4 regions of the Nonomuraea sp. NPDC052129 genome follow, and region 4 is predicted to be linked to each of the others. Evidence: riboswitches for the same ligand, from Rfam matches in the RefSeq annotation. Region 4 holds a riboswitch; each other region holds the start of a gene.
The links. Region 4 has a riboswitch for cyclic di-AMP ahead of AB0L53_RS47175 (CHAP domain-containing protein). Riboswitches for the same ligand answer to the same signal wherever they lie in the genome.

Region 1: it holds a riboswitch for cyclic di-AMP, as region 4 does, so the genes downstream of both, AB0L53_RS21700 (hypothetical protein) here and AB0L53_RS47175 (CHAP domain-containing protein) in region 4, are expected to answer to the same signal.
Region 2: it holds a riboswitch for cyclic di-AMP, as region 4 does, so the genes downstream of both, AB0L53_RS27995 (C40 family peptidase) here and AB0L53_RS47175 (CHAP domain-containing protein) in region 4, are expected to answer to the same signal.
Region 3: it holds a riboswitch for cyclic di-AMP, as region 4 does, so the genes downstream of both, AB0L53_RS32895 (hypothetical protein) here and AB0L53_RS47175 (CHAP domain-containing protein) in region 4, are expected to answer to the same signal.

What each region holds. Positions count from the first base shown of each region.
Region 1 covers NZ_JBFAVX010000009.1:82,774-86,369, forward strand. Annotated here, with positions in the region: gene AB0L53_RS21690 (hypothetical protein) at 1-337, shown strand, start outside; gene AB0L53_RS21695 (alpha/beta hydrolase) at 403-1,248, opposite strand; gene AB0L53_RS21700 (hypothetical protein) at 1,374-2,114, opposite strand; cyclic di-AMP (ydaO/yuaA leader) riboswitch at 2,296-2,431, opposite strand; gene AB0L53_RS21705 (DUF5302 domain-containing protein) at 2,596-2,796, opposite strand; gene AB0L53_RS21710 (MDR family MFS transporter) at 2,845-3,596, opposite strand, start outside.
Region 2 covers NZ_JBFAVX010000013.1:192,259-195,854, reverse strand. Annotated here, with positions in the region: gene AB0L53_RS28000 (LuxR C-terminal-related transcriptional regulator) at 177-389, shown strand; gene AB0L53_RS27995 (C40 family peptidase) at 453-1,496, opposite strand; cyclic di-AMP (ydaO/yuaA leader) riboswitch at 1,502-1,662, opposite strand; gene AB0L53_RS27990 (amino-acid N-acetyltransferase) at 1,952-2,509, shown strand; gene AB0L53_RS27985 (hypothetical protein) at 2,532-3,395, opposite strand; gene AB0L53_RS27980 (RDD family protein) at 3,399-3,596, shown strand, end outside.
Region 3 covers NZ_JBFAVX010000017.1:226,793-230,388, forward strand. Annotated here, with positions in the region: gene AB0L53_RS32890 (MerR family transcriptional regulator) at 1-458, shown strand, start outside; gene AB0L53_RS32895 (hypothetical protein) at 490-1,455, opposite strand; cyclic di-AMP (ydaO/yuaA leader) riboswitch at 1,460-1,600, opposite strand; gene galT (galactose-1-phosphate uridylyltransferase) at 1,670-2,740, opposite strand; gene AB0L53_RS32905 (DeoR/GlpR family DNA-binding transcription regulator) at 2,737-3,516, opposite strand.
Region 4 covers NZ_JBFAVX010000035.1:43,282-46,877, forward strand. Annotated here, with positions in the region: cyclic di-AMP (ydaO/yuaA leader) riboswitch at 1-147, opposite strand; gene AB0L53_RS47170 (NlpC/P60 family protein) at 706-1,146, shown strand; cyclic di-AMP (ydaO/yuaA leader) riboswitch at 1,324-1,478, shown strand; gene AB0L53_RS47175 (CHAP domain-containing protein) at 1,493-2,224, shown strand; gene AB0L53_RS47180 (M56 family metallopeptidase) at 2,563-3,519, opposite strand; gene AB0L53_RS47185 (BlaI/MecI/CopY family transcriptional regulator) at 3,516-3,596, opposite strand, start outside.

The DNA.
Region 1 (3,596 bases), on a different contig from region 4:
GACGATCGACGGCTCCATCGGCGCGGTGATCGTCGATCACGGCAGCGGCATGGCGCTGGGGGCGCTCGGCGGCTCCAAGGACCTGGATCTCCAGGTCGCCGCGGCGGGGAACACGGAGGTGGTCAAGGCCAAGCTGCGCACGATGGACTCGCTGGGGCTCAAGGACTCCATCGAGGACATCCTGATCACGCTCGGCGGCCAGTACCACATCATCCGGCCGATCACCGGCCGCGGCGGCAAGGGGCTCTTCCTCTATCTCGCACTGGATCGGGCACGGGCCAACCTGGCGCTGGCCCGGCACCAGCTCCGCGGGATCGAGGAGAAGCTGGAGGTCTGAGAGATCCGGTGGCTCGCGTCCGGGCGCGGCGGACACGAGCCACCGACCTCCACCGATCCCTTACGTCAGCTCGTGGTGAGCTTGGTGATGGCGCCGACGATGTCCGGCCAGAGCGGCCGGGGCAGGTCATGGCCCATACCGGGGAACGTCAGCAGCGTGGCGCCCGGAATCGCCGCCGCCGTGGCGTGGCCGGCGGCGACCGGGACGAGAGCGTCGGCCTCGCCGTGGATGACCAGGGCGGGGATCCCCAGCGTGCCGAGCCGCTCCGTGCGGTCACCGGAGGCCATGATCGCGGCCAGCTGCCGGGTCGTGCCCGGCGGGTCGAAGCACCGGTCGTACGCCTGGCCGGACAGCCGGAGGATGCGTTCCCGGTCCATGTCGAAGCCGGGCGAGCCGATCACCGCCCAGGTCCTCAAAGACTGGGCGAGCACGGCGTCCCGATCGGTCGGGGGCGCGGCGAGCAGCACCGCGCTGGCCTCCGGCGTGGGCGGGGCCACGTCCGGGCCGGGAGTCGACATGATCGAGGTAAGGGTCAGCACCCGCTCGGGGTGCCGGATGGCGAGCGTCTGGGCGATCATCCCGCCCATCGAGGCGCCCACGACGTGGGCGGCGGGCCAGCCGAGGACGTCCATCAGCCCGGCCGCGTCGTCGGCCATGTCGTCCAGCAGATACGAAGAGGACGTCCCCAGTGTGGGAACGCCCTCGTCGTGCAGGTGCGTGGAGAGTCCGGAGTCACGGTTGTCGAATCTGACGACGTGATGGCCCTGCTCCGCCAGGAGCTCGCAGAGCTCGTCGTCCCAGTGGATGAGCTGGGCGCCGAGCCCCATGATGAGGAGCAGGGGACGTCCGCCGGGTGAGCCGAAGGTCTCGTACGCGATCTCGATGCCGTTTGCGGCTGCAAGCGTGGTCACGAGGTCAGAATGACATTCTGTTTCCCGCGACGCAAAGACCGTCAGCTCCGAAATAGACGACCATCAAGGCCGTCGGCTCCGGACCTGACGGCCGTCAGCAAGACCGTCTTCGGACCTGACGGCCGTCAGCGCCGGACGAGCTTGCGGATCCGGTCGCGGCCGACCGTCGAGCCGCCGAACATCGCCAGCGCGACCGCCGCGGCGGCGCCACCGATGGCGTTCGACTCGACAACCTTCTCTTCAGCCTTGTCGGCCTTCTTGGCGGCCACCGGCACAGCCTTGGCGGGAGCGGGCTTGACCGCGGCGGGCTTGTCACCCTCGGCCACGATCTTCGGGGGCTTGGCGGGGTTGTGGTCCACGACGGCGTACGCACCGGTGGAGAAGGGCTGCGGGTAGTTCTTCTTGCCCGGGCCGCTACCCCACTTGGTGATGACATAGTCGATCTTGATGTGGCCCGCGCCACCGTTGCCGTCCACGCCCAGCGTGCTGGAGTTGAAGCGGCCACCGGTCAGGGCGGCGAAGGTCTTGGCGTCGAGGTCGAGCATGACGCCGCTGGAGGACGGCACGCCCGGGCCGCGGTCGCCGACGAAGAAGGGCATCTTCTTGCCCTTGTAGACGACGTAGCCCTCGGTCATGAGCGGCCAGCTCGGGCTGGCGGCGAGCCCCTTCTGCATGGGCTTGCCGCTGGCCGGCAGCCCGGTGTCCCCGGCGCGGCCGGAGGAGTCGTCCCAGAAGTAGGACGCGGTGGTCTTGCCCTTGAGCAGGACCTTCTTGTCACTGCCGGAATCGGCGTGTGCGGCGGTGCCTGCGCCGATGGAGATCGCACCGACGACGGCGGCGGTGAGCATGGCAGATCGAACAGACATGGAGTAGCAAAGTCCTTTATACGGGAACAAGGGGATTGCGCTCGCGAAAGGTGTGCGTAGCCGGGCAAAACGCCAAACGGGCGCTACGCGGAGCGTGGAAGAGCGGGGGGAAGGTGCCGGTCAGTCAGCGGACGACAACACGCGGGCTGGCGGCACGACGCGGGGGTAACGCATGCGGTAGGTGTCCTCTCCATCTCGCCTACCGGGTTAGCTGACGGGTTCGGACGTGGAGATGCCCTACCGACCGCGGTCGGATTCACCCCTAAGGAACGTTTGGTTCCCCGGTTCCCGCGAGCGGGATTCGGCGCCTGCCGGTTGGTACTCCCCTGTTGAAGCCCCAAAGTCACCGGCTGGTAACTCCATGAACTATAGGTACCGAACCGGACAAAGGCAAACATAAGGCCATGAAACGGGCGAAGATCTACCTAGGAGGTCAAGAAAAAAGGGGGTACGGCATGCCGTACCCCCAGAAAAGCTCAGGTCAACCGCCGCTCTTCCGCCTGAAAGAACGCTTGCTGGCGGCGGGCCCGTGAGCGCCGTGAATCTTGGAAGGGTCGTTGCCCCTGCCACCCGCGCTCGAGTCGGCATGCTGGTTACGCTTGCGCTCCAGCGCCTCGCGGAACTTGCGCTTCATCTCGTCCTCGGGAGTTTCGTCGACTTCCGGCTCCGGTGTTTCCGCCATGAGGACCTCCTGGTGTTGGGGACAAGAACCAGCTTCCCATGACGGCGCTCAGGACGCGAAACTGGCCTCGACCTTGGACTGGGGCGTTTCCCGGTCGATCCGCGCACCGGGCATGGCGATCAGGGCCACCAGCGCCACGAGGGCGCCCGCGACACCCAGCGAGGGGATGACCAGGGCCGCGGCCGAGGCGTGCGCGGCAGCCAGTCCGTGCAGCGGCGCCTCGGTGGCGATGACAGAGGTGTAGGCGGTGCCGGCCAGCGCCAGGGCGACCGAGCCGCCGATCTGGCGGAAGAACGTCAGGTTGGCCGAGGCCGTACCCATGTACTGGGGCGGCACCGAGTCCCGCACGGCCACGGTCAGGCCGGAGAGCATCGGGCCCATGCCGAGACCGATCAGCGCCATCCACCCGACGAGCACCCAGGGCGGCGTGTCCAGCGTCAGACCGGCGCACAGCAGCGTGCCCACGACCAGCAGGAACGGCGCCGCCACCAGCCACGGCTTGTAGACGCGCGTCCGGCTGATCAGCGCGCCCACGACCATGCTGCCCACCACCATGGCCAGGGTCAGCGGGTAGATCCGCAGCCCCGACTCGGTGGCGCTGGCGCCGAGCGCCTCCTGGAAGTAACGCGGCAGGAACACCACACCGGCGAACATGCAGAAGGCGGTGAAGAAGGAGGTCACGTTGACCAGCGTGTACGTACGGTTCCGGAACAGGTGCATGGGCATGATGGGCGCCTCGGCCCGCATCTCCACCACCACGAACACCACGAGCGACACCAGAGCCAGCACGATCGGCCCGA
Region 2 (3,596 bases), on a different contig from region 4:
GTGCCGACATATGGCGAGTACTTCACATACAACGGATCATGTCAATGGCGATGGTCAGAGGGCGGTATTCGCTGGCTTGACGACCTTTCCAGAATGCGTTTACCGTCTGCGAGACGAGCTGCAGCTCTGCTCGGACATGGACGTCTCGAGTTCTGCTGTTGGGGGGAGGGCTCCCGATGTATGTGCTCACTGAGAGCGTCGAGCTTAGCCACGCGGATCTGGCGTTGCTGGCGGAGCTTGCCAAGGGGGTCACGGTTGATCGGGTTGGCAGGCGACTGGATATCAGCGGGCGCACGGTACGCCGGAGACTTCGGGGTATCTGCGACCGCATCGGCGTCGCCACCGCGATCGAGGCCGTGGCCTGGGCCGCCCGCCGCCAGCTCATCTGACCGCTCGACCGGCCCAGCCGCCCGGGCCCCGGCTGTCAGAGTGCTTGTCGTGGTGTCCGGAGGTCAGTCGGCGATGCGTACGGCGCCCGCGAACGGACGGCGGGCGATGGACGCGATGCGTACGACGTCGCCGGTCTGCGGCGCGTGGACCATCATGCCGCCGCCGATGTAGATGCCGACGTGGTGCAGGTCGCCATAGAAGAAGACCAGGTCGCCGACGCGCAGCTCCTCCTTGGAGATGTGCCGTCCGGCCGTCCACTGGTCGCCCGTGTAGTGCGGCAGTGAGATCCCCACCCGCTGGTAGGCCGCCATCACCAGGCCGGAGCAGTCGTACGAGGTCGGCCCCTCGGCGCCCCAGACGTACGGCTTGAGCTGCTGCGTGAGCGCCCACCTGGCGGCCGTGGCCGCCTTGCCGGCGCCGATGACCGGCAGGTCGACCCGCGTGGCCCGGGTGCCGGGACGGCCCGCCTCGCCGATCGCCCGCTTGAAGAGGCTGCTCTCGACCTTGGTCACGAGCTTGGTGATCTTGTCGCGCTTGGTGCCGAGGCCCTCGACGATCTTCTCGACCTCGTCGATGCGCGTCTTGGCGCTGGCCCTGGCCTGCTCGGCGGCCTGCCTGGCCGTGGTCACCTGGTTGACCTCGAAGCCCTGCTGCTGCTCCAGCGCGTAGGTGGTGGCCGCCCGGTCGAGGAAGCTCTCGGGGTCGTCGGAGGTGCCGAATGCCAGCGCCTGGCCGAAGCCGCCGTTGATGTAGGCGTTCTGGGCCAGCAGCGCGGCCTTGGCGCGCTTGGCGGCCAGATCGGCCTCACTGGTGGACAGCGTCTTCTTGGCCGCCTCAGCCGACTTCTTGGCGGTCTTGAGCTTCTCCCGCTGGCCGTTGAACTCCTCGCTGAGCGTCTCGATCTGCGTGTGGAGCTCCTCGGCCTGCTTGGACAGGTCCTTCAGCGAGGGCTTGGGATCGGCGACGGCGGAGCCGACGGGTACGGCGAAGAGGAGGGTGGCGATGGTCGCCGCGATGACACCCAATCGGGTGGGGATCTTCCGGAACTCCGGAGGGCGAGCGTGAGCGCCCGCCGGCTTCCCCTCGCGATCGCGGGTCTGCTTCACCAACCAGCTCCTCTCATCGGCGCCTACCGGGTTAGCTGACGGGTTCGGGCCGGAGCAGCCCTACCGAACGACTCGCTCGGATTCACCCCATGGGTGGTGGCGTCGGGATGAGGTCGCCACCGGCGGGTCCCCGGCTCCCCTTACGGGGATTGGGCGCGTCTCCACGCTGGCTCGCGTGGGTGACATCGTCGCTGGACACTAGTGCACTCCGGGTTCGTGCTCAACCAGAACTGCCAAGTCTGTAGAGGTTTCGCAACCGAAGGGTCACGAGGTGGTCTCGTGCCTGCCGGTGCTGAACAAACTTTATGTCCTTTTTGCACCAAGTTCGTCAAGACATGGAAGCCTATCGGCCAACGGGATCCCGCATCGTGCTCGATCAACCACGAGATGTCATGAGATGGGAGAGACGTCAGAGTTAGGGGGAGGCCGTAATCGGATCTGTACGCTGGAGACCCATGGAGCAGGTCGCCGAAGTGACAGTCCCGGACACGGAAGTCGTCGTCCGGCGTGCCCGCACGCCGGATGTCAGGACGATCCGTCTCCTGGTCGACACCTACGCGGGCGCCGGGCCCCGGCTTCTGGAGAAGGCCACTGTCACTCTGTACGAGGACGTGCAGGAGTTCTGGATCGCCGAGCGCGGCGGCCAAGTGGTCGGCTGTGGCGCGCTGCATGTGCTTTGGGAGGATCTCGCGGAGATTCGCACGGTGGCCGTTGATCCGGAGTTCCGAGGCTTCGGAATCGGGCACCGGATCGTCTCTTCCTTGATCAATACGGCCCGGGAACTCGGCCTGCGCCGGGTTTTCTGTCTGACTTTTGAGGTGGATTTTTTCGCGAGGCATGGATTCCGCCCCGTACAGGGCACCCCGGTCTCACCCGAGGTCTATGCGGAGCTGCTGGCCTCGTACGACGAGGGTGTCGCCGAGTTCCTCGACCTCGAACACGTCAAGCCCAACACCCTGGGGAACACCCGCATGCTTCTCCACCTGACATCGGGTGACGCGGACCTTGACTAATGGGAAAGGTGATTGTTGATACCTATGTCGATACGTTGGGCAGCACAGGCATGTGTCCTGACACGTGCCACATGCGCACTCGAAGCGAGGTGACACGGTGAGCACCGGACAGCCGCCGTATCCACAGGACGAATCCGGCGAGAACTCTGCGCCTGGCGGATCTGAATACGGACATCACAACGCGGGCCGTCCCTATGGCGAGCCCGACCCGGATGCGACGGTCGTTGGCTACCGGGCGGACGACGCCTACGGCCAGCAACCCAACTACGGGCAACAGCAGCCGGGCTACGGCCAACAGCCGCAGTACGGTCAGCAGCAGCCAGGCTACGGCCAGCAGCCGCAGCAACCGCAGTACGGACAACAGCCGCAGTACGGGCAGCAGCCCGGCTACGGCCAGCAACCGGAATACGGCCAGCAGCCCGGATACGGCCAGCAGCCCGGATACGGTCAGCAACCCGGATACGGTCAGCAGCAGGCTTCGGGTCAGCAACCCGAGTACGGCCAGCCCAACTACGGTCAGCAGCCGCAATCGCAACCCGGTTACGGTCAGCAACCGCAATCCCAGCCTGGTTACGGCCAGCAGCCCGGTTACGGGCAGCAGCAGCCGTCCCAGCCGGGCTACGGTCAGCAGCAGCCGTCGCAACCCGGCTACGGCCAGCAGCAGTACGGCCAGCAGCCCCCGTCGGGCCAGCAGCCCGGCTATGGGCAGCAACCCGGTTACGGCCAGCAGCCCGGTTACGGGCAGCAGCAGCCGTCGCAACCCGGCTACGGTCAGCAGCAGTACGGCCAGCCGGACTACGGCCAGCAGCAGCAGTACGGTCAGCCTGGCTACGGTCAGCAGCCCCAGTACGGCCAGCAGCCCGGCTACGGGCAGCCGCAGCCACATGGGGTGCAACCGCCCGGCGCCCCGGCCCCGCTCGCCGAGTGGTGGCAGCGGCTCGTGGCGAGGATCATCGACGGTGTCATCTTCGGCATCGCGAACTGGGTGATCGGTCTCGTTTTCGGGGCCATCCTGCTCGTCGGCTACAACTCCGCGACCGGCACGACGACCGGCTTCCTGGGCTACCCCGCCTACAACGCCATCATC
Region 3 (3,596 bases), on a different contig from region 4:
ACCGGGCGCTGCTGCCCGACCGTGCTGTGGCGCTGCTGGAGCGGCTTTCCGGCCTGGGCTTCTCCGCGGCGGAGGCGGCGGCCGCGAGGGAGGGCTGGGTGCTGGCCAGGGCCCTGGTCCCCGAGGGCTTCGACGACTACCTCACTCATGTCGAGGACGCCCTCGAAGACACCCGGTTCGTCGCTTTGATCAAGCGCGGCGCCGAAGCCGCGGGCTGGGAACCGGACGACCCGCGCATCGCCGAGCTCGCCACCGCCATGGCCGACCACTTCCTCGCCAATCCCGCACACCTGCAGATCGTGACCGGCCTGCAAGCCCGCACGGATGCCGCGACCCGATACGAGCTGATCGCCCACCACGGCGAAGAGCAGGGATCGGCCGCGGCCCAGGGAATCGCGCTCGTCGAGGCCAAGCTCCGCGCCGCCGGCATCCACATCCCCAGACCAGGCACCCACTGACCGCGCCGTGCCCCGGTCCGGGCGCCTAGCTCTAGAACATCGAGATGTGCACGTGGTCGAAGTGGTTCTGGGTGATGCTGCCGCGGTCGGACATCGAGCTCCACCCCGAGCCCTGGTTGATGCGCTGCTTCCAGATCACGTACTTGACCCCGAGCTTGTCCTTGTTCTCCAGCGCCCAGGCCGCCACGCGGTCGCCGAGTGCCTGATTGGCGGAGCTGGGCATGCTGCCGCCGGTGCTCATCATGAAGTCGCACGCGCGCCCCAGCGGGTGCTCGCCGCCGCCGCCGTCCGAGCGGAAGCAGCCCACCTCGTACGGCAGCGCGAAGTCCTTCTGGATCAGCCCGCGGATCACCCGCATCCGGGCGGTGATGTTGTCGGTGCCTGAGGGCAGTTCGGGCGCCCAGCTGCCGTCCGAGCGGCGGCCGGGGCCGAACGGGATGAGGCCCTTCAGCTTCTTCTGGATGTCCTTGATGACGTCCTGCGCGTCGTCGCGCTGCTTGGCCACGTTGGCCGCGTCCTCGCGGATCTTCGCCTCGAGGGCGGTCGCCTGGTCCGCGGCCGCCTTCTTCTCGTCCCGGGCGGTGGCCACGCCCTGCACGATCGCCTGTTGCTCGGCCGCGAGGTGGTCCAGCAACGCCGCGCTGGAGGCATCGGTCGGCAGGGTGAGGTTCGGCAGCGCGCCGGTGCCGTTCTGGTACTGCAGGCGCGCGAGCTCGGTGACGCGTTTCTGGGCGGTGATGAGCTGGGCCTCCGCCGTGGCCAGCCGGTTCTTGGTCGTTTCCGAGTCCTGTTTGGCCTTGGCGAGTTCGACGCGCTTGAGGTTGTAGGTCTCGATGAGCTTGTCGACCTTCTTGTCCAGCTGCTTCAGCTCCGCGCGGAGCTGGGCCTCGCTGGGCTTGGGGGCGGCAGCGGCGGGCGTGGCCGTGAAGGCGCCGAAGGCCATGGAAGCGGTGGTGATGAGAGCGATGGCGAGACTCGAGGGGGACGCAGCCGCCACGAAGGGTTCCTCTCCCTATGCCGGCCGGGTTAGCTGACGGGTTCGGGCAGGGAGATGCCGCCTTACCACCTGAGTGGATTCACCCCAAGACGCGATGGGTCCCCGGCTCCCGGGCCACGCACCCGGGATTAGGCCAGCACCGACCGTTTCGGTCGGCGCTGAAAAGGGATATTAGTGGTAAAACCAAGGTCATGCGACTCCAAGCGGCAACCAATTAGAGATCTACCTGTGATTTAAGCATGCGTGCGGCTTCCTCCGGCAGGACATCGTTGACGAACGCGCCCATGGCCGACTCCGAGCCCGCCAGATACTTGAGTTTCCCGGGCGCCCGTCTGATGCTGAACAGCTCCAGGTGCAGATAGGCCAGGTCACGATCCTGCCGCACTGGTGCCTGGTGCCAGGCTGAGATGTACGGCATGGCGACGCCGAACAGCCCGTCGAGCGCCCGCAGTACGGAGGTGTAGAGCGGGGCGAAGGCGGCGCGCTCCTCCTCCGACAGCGCGGCCAGGTCCGGCACCTGCCGGTGCGGATACACGTGCACCTCGAACGGCCACCGGGCGGCGGCCGGCACGAACGCCGTCCACAGCTCGTTGGCCGCCACCACGCGCACCCCGGCGGCCCGCTCGGCCGCCAGCACGTCGGCGAAGAGGTTGCCGCCCCGATGCCGGGCGGCCGCGCCGAGCTGGAGTTTGGTCCGCGGGGTCACGTACGGGTAGGCGTAGATCTGCCCGTGCGGGTGCGGCAGCGTGATGCCGATGTCCTCGCCCCGGTTCTCGAAGCAGAACACCTGCTCGACACCCTCGATCGCGGACAGCTCGGCCGTACGGTCGGCCCACGCCTCCATGACCAGGCCCACCTGCTCGTCGGAGAGCCGCGAGAACGACGACGAATGCTCAGAGGTGAAGCACACCACCTCACACCGCCCCACGCCCGGCCGGACCTCACTCAGCCCCCCGACATCCCCATAAGTCCCGAAATTTCCGGAAAAGGAGGGGAAGCGGTTCTCGAACACCGCCACGTCATAGTCGTACGCCGGGATCTCCGAAGCCCTCGTCTCGGACGACGGGCACAGCGGGCACTCGTTGGCCGGAGGCAGGAACGTACGCGTCTGGCGGTGCCCCGCCATCGCGATCCACTCCTCGGTGAGCGGATCGTAGCGCAGCTCCGACGCCATCGGCCTGGGGTCGAGCGCCCGCCGGTCGATCGCGCTCCGGTCGGCGTCGTCGCGCCGGTCGAAGTAGATCAGCTCTCGGCCGTCGGCCAGGTGGGTGATGGTGCGTTTCACTGCGAGTCCTCCGCGATGATCAGTTCGCCGGCGCGTTCGCCCAGCTCCATGCGTGCTTCCTCGGGTAGCCCCGCGTCGCTGATGACCGCGTCTGCCTCGGTCAGATCGGCGATCGTGCTGATGCCGACCGTGTTCCACTTGGTGTGGTCGGCCGGGATGACCAGCCGGTGCGCCGCGTGCACCAGCTCCCTGTCGGTCTCCGACTCCAGCAGGTTGGGCGTGGTGAACCCGGCCCGCACGCTCATCCCGTGCACGCCGAGGAACAGCGTGTCCACGTGCAGCCGCCGGATCGCGGCCACCGCGACCGGGCCGACGAGGGCGTCGGACGGCGTGCGTACGCCGCCGGTCAGCACGACCGTGCGGTCGGCGCGCGGGTTGCGGTGGAAGACGTCGGCCACCGGGATCGAATTGGTGATGACCGTGAGCTCGGGCACCGAGATGAGGTGGTGGGCCAGGGCCCAGGTGGTGGTCCCGGCCGACAGGGCGACCGCGGTGCCGGGCCGGACGAACTGGGCGGCGCGGCGCGCGATGGCCTCCTTCTCCTGCTGCTGGCGGGCGGACTTGGCGGTGAAGCCCGGCTCCTCGGTCGAGCCGGGACCCAGCGCGGTCGCGCCGCCGTGCACCTTCTCCAGCAGCCCGCGCTCGGCTAGCACTTCGAGGTCGCGGCGGACCGTCATGTCGGAGACGCCGAGCTCGCGAACGAGGTCGGCCACCCGAACGCCGCCGCTGCTGCGCACGCGTTCGAGAATCGCCTGCTGGCGCTGCTGTGCGAGCACGCCCCCGCTCCTTCCAACAGATTCCACCAAATTATGACACGACTTTGTTGGGGAATGTTAGGTCGTACGGGTTGTGCGGT
Region 4 (3,596 bases):
TCCTTGCTTCCATGCCGCCTACCGGGTTAGCTGACGGGTTCGGGCGTGGAAGTGCCCTACGGAGCCCCGTTGGGACGGGCGCACCGATTCACCCCAAGAAAGTGGATCCCCGGCTCCGCGAGAAAGCGGACTCGGCGGCCGCGGCTACGATCTGCACACAACGCCGGTGCAGACGAGACGCGGTCTCGGCATTACAGGCCACCATCGGAACGCTGCGGCCTTGGGCCTGTAAAGGTATGCAAGCCAAATGGCCAGCGCAAGCGAAACCTTTGGAAGCCGACCCCAATGCCCTGTGTGGCCTAGGGTTCAGCCATTAATCCTTTACCTTTACCACGGCGTGGTGCCGTGCCTGAGCGGTGGGCCGCTGTGTCGCTGTTCGGGTTGTGCATAATGTCGCAGTGACTATGAACCGTAGTAGCGTGCTGCCCCGAGCGGTGTACCTAGTGGCCGGACTCGTGGTTGCAACGCTGGTAGCGGGGATGTTAGCCCTCGTCGACTACGAGCGACCGGCGAAGCCGCCCCGGCGTCTTCGGGCTGGACCCGGGAAGCCGGGCAAAGCCTCGCCGGCGCCTGAACCGCCCGTTGTGGCGGCCCTCGACCGTCTGCGGGAGCCACACCTGCTTGTGGTCGCGAATCGTCCGCTGCCTGAACAAATGATCGAGCGGGTTCGAGTACGCAAAGGCGTGAGCTCCATGGAGATCGTCGATGCGGCGGCGATACCGCTCGGCGGTAGGAGGGTGGGAACGGTGGGGGTGGAACCATCGACCTTCCGGGCCTACACGCCCAAGCCGACCGTGCGCGGCGGCGAAGAGCAAACTGGGCGCCCCGTATGTCTGGGGCGCCGAGGGACCTGACGCCTTCGACTGTTCCGGCCTGATCCAGTGGGCCTTTGGCAGGGCGGGCATTCGGCTGCCGCGGGTGACGCATCAGCAGTTCGCCAGTGGACCCCGGGTCCCGTTTTCCCAGATGCGATCGGGTGACCTGATCTTCTGGCGGCTGGACCCCACCAACCCGGGCTACATTTCCCATGCCGCGATCTACTGGGGCGACGGAAAGATGATCCAAGCCCGGCGGACGGGGGACGTCGTCAAACTGGTGCCCGCCCACACGCGCAATCTCGCAGGCGTGGTGAGGGTGATTGAGTGATCACGCGTTGACCCGCTGCGGTGCTTGCCTTGCGTATAACAACGTGTAGCGCACGGTATTGGTCGGTCTGCGTTGGATAGATCTTTTATGCCAAAAATCTCATTTCGGTAACCAGTCACCCTTTCTACCTACTACAGTCCTTCGTACTTGCCGGTGACTTGCCTTCGCGGTGGAGGCGGCCGGCTGGTGCCGAGGCCCGCGCCGCGGGAACGGGGGAACCAGAGCCTGGAGCGATCCACGCATGGGGTGAATCCGCCACGGATGCGGCGGTAGGGCGTCATCTCCTGGCCCGAACCCGTCAGCTAACCCGGTAGGCCATAAGGAGAAAGGGTCAAACCCCGGACCTATGCCATCCATTGTGGACGGGCTGCTCGACGCTGCCCAGAAAAATCTCGGCTATCGCGAGAAAACCGACGGCTACAGCAAGTTCGGTAACTGGTACTACGCCAACGTGGACAACAGCGACCCCTACTTCAAGACCGCCCCATGGTGCGACATGTTCATTACCTGGGCCGCCAACCAGGCGGGCGTCGAGAAGTACGTGGGGGATTTCGCCTACACCGTCGACCACGCCAAGTGGTTCAAGGAGCAGGACGCCTGGAGTGACAAGCCGGAGCCCGGCGCCATCGTCTTTTACGACTGGAGCGGGTCACGCGATGTGGAGCGGATCGACCATGCGGGCATCGTCGAGAAGGTACAGGGAGACCAGATCTCCACGATCGAGGCCAACGTCGACAAGGTGTGGCTCAAGCGCAAGGACAGGGACCAGAGCAAGGTCGTCGGCTACGGCCTTCCCCGCAAGGTCAAGGAGAAGTTCGGGGAGGGTGAGACGTTCGTCCTGACGGGCGGCAACCCGCGGACGCCTCTGGTCCGGAAAGGGGTCGTGCAGGCGGCGGGGAAGGCGCAGGAGACCGATGTCGTCCTGCCGACGGCCTCCACGGAGAGCATCGCGGTGTCTGGGGTCGTGTTCGCGGGCGTGCTTTGCGTTGCCGTCGTGGTCAGGCAGGTGAGACGTCGAAGCTCTGCCAGAGGCAGGCAGCAGCGGTATGCCGGCCGTCACCGTTCGATCATGGCGTAGCGGTTCATGATCTGGCAGGGCGGAAGGCGGCGGTGAAGTCCGGCCCGCCGTTCTTGGACCCATAGACCGTGCCGTCCTCGGTGGCGGCTACCAGTCGCTGCGGGTCGGGTGTCCGCCAGCGCAGCAACCTGCCGAAGCAACTGGGCTGCGCCATGTTGAAGGACGGCTTGGTGGAGGTCAACGAGTTCGGGCAGAGCTCGGTGAAGGGAGTCTTCGCGGCCGGCGACATGGCCAGGCGGGCGTCCATGCCGTTCCCCGGCTGGCCAGGTGATCATCGCCGCCGGTCAGGGCGTCACCGCGGCCCTCGTGATCGATCAGGAGTTGCTGTACGCCTGAGCTCAGAGCAGCGAGAGCGTGTGGCAATGATGCGCGATCAGCGCGCTCACCCCCGGAAACACCGCCAGAGCCGCCGGTCCTGCGAGGAACAAGGTGACGGCCACCGTGCCCACCAGCCGCTCGCGGCGGTGGAGCGGCGCGGCCGGATTGAGCATGCGGCGCACCCTGCTCAACGCGTTCTCGCCTGCAGCGCCCAGCGCGAACGCGGGCACCCGCCCGGTGGCCAGACCGACCAGAGCCGCGGCGAGGTGCAGGCGCGGATGCTGTCCCGCGGCCACATCGTCGGCCCGCAACTCCACCAGGCGGGCCACCTCCGCTTTGGCCGTTGCGAACAGCGGGAGAGCAGGAAATGCCTTGGCCAGGCCTTCAGCCAGGGCAAGGAGAAGATGGTGGCGTCCCCGGAGATGGGCTCGCTCGTGCGCCAGCACCGCGGCCACATGCTCGGGCGGCAGAGCGTGGAGCGCCGCCGTGGTGATCACGGCCTTGTTCGCCCTGCCGGGCAGGCAGTACGCGAGCGGCTCGTCGTACTCCAGGACCACCGCGTCCAACTCGCCGTCACGCCGGCCCAGCAGGCTCAGCATCTCCGAGTGCCGGGCACGCTCGCGCCGTGAGGTCAGCAGCACCCTGATCACGCAGAACACAGTCCGTGCGGTGATGAACCCGCTGACCAGGACGGCCAGCCGGAATCCGGCGGAGGCCACGTCGACGTCGGATCCGTGGCCGAGAAACTGCTTGCACACCTCGAACAGCCTGGCCAACCCGTGCCCGACCGCGTCGCCGGGGATCGCGGCACTCAGCGCGGCCATCACCGCCGAGAGGACCGCGGAGATGTCCGCGGCCAGCCACATGGAGATCGCCAATCGGGGGGCCCGCTCGGCCCAGGCGGCCTTGACGAGCAGTCGCGGCAACACCGTGGCGGCACCCACGGCGTAGACGACGAGGACCAGGGCGACCGTCATGATCGACGGGTGTGCGCCGGGAACACCTGAAGGGCGGATTCCAGCGCGGCAGCCTCCTCCGGGGTCAGCCGCTCAAG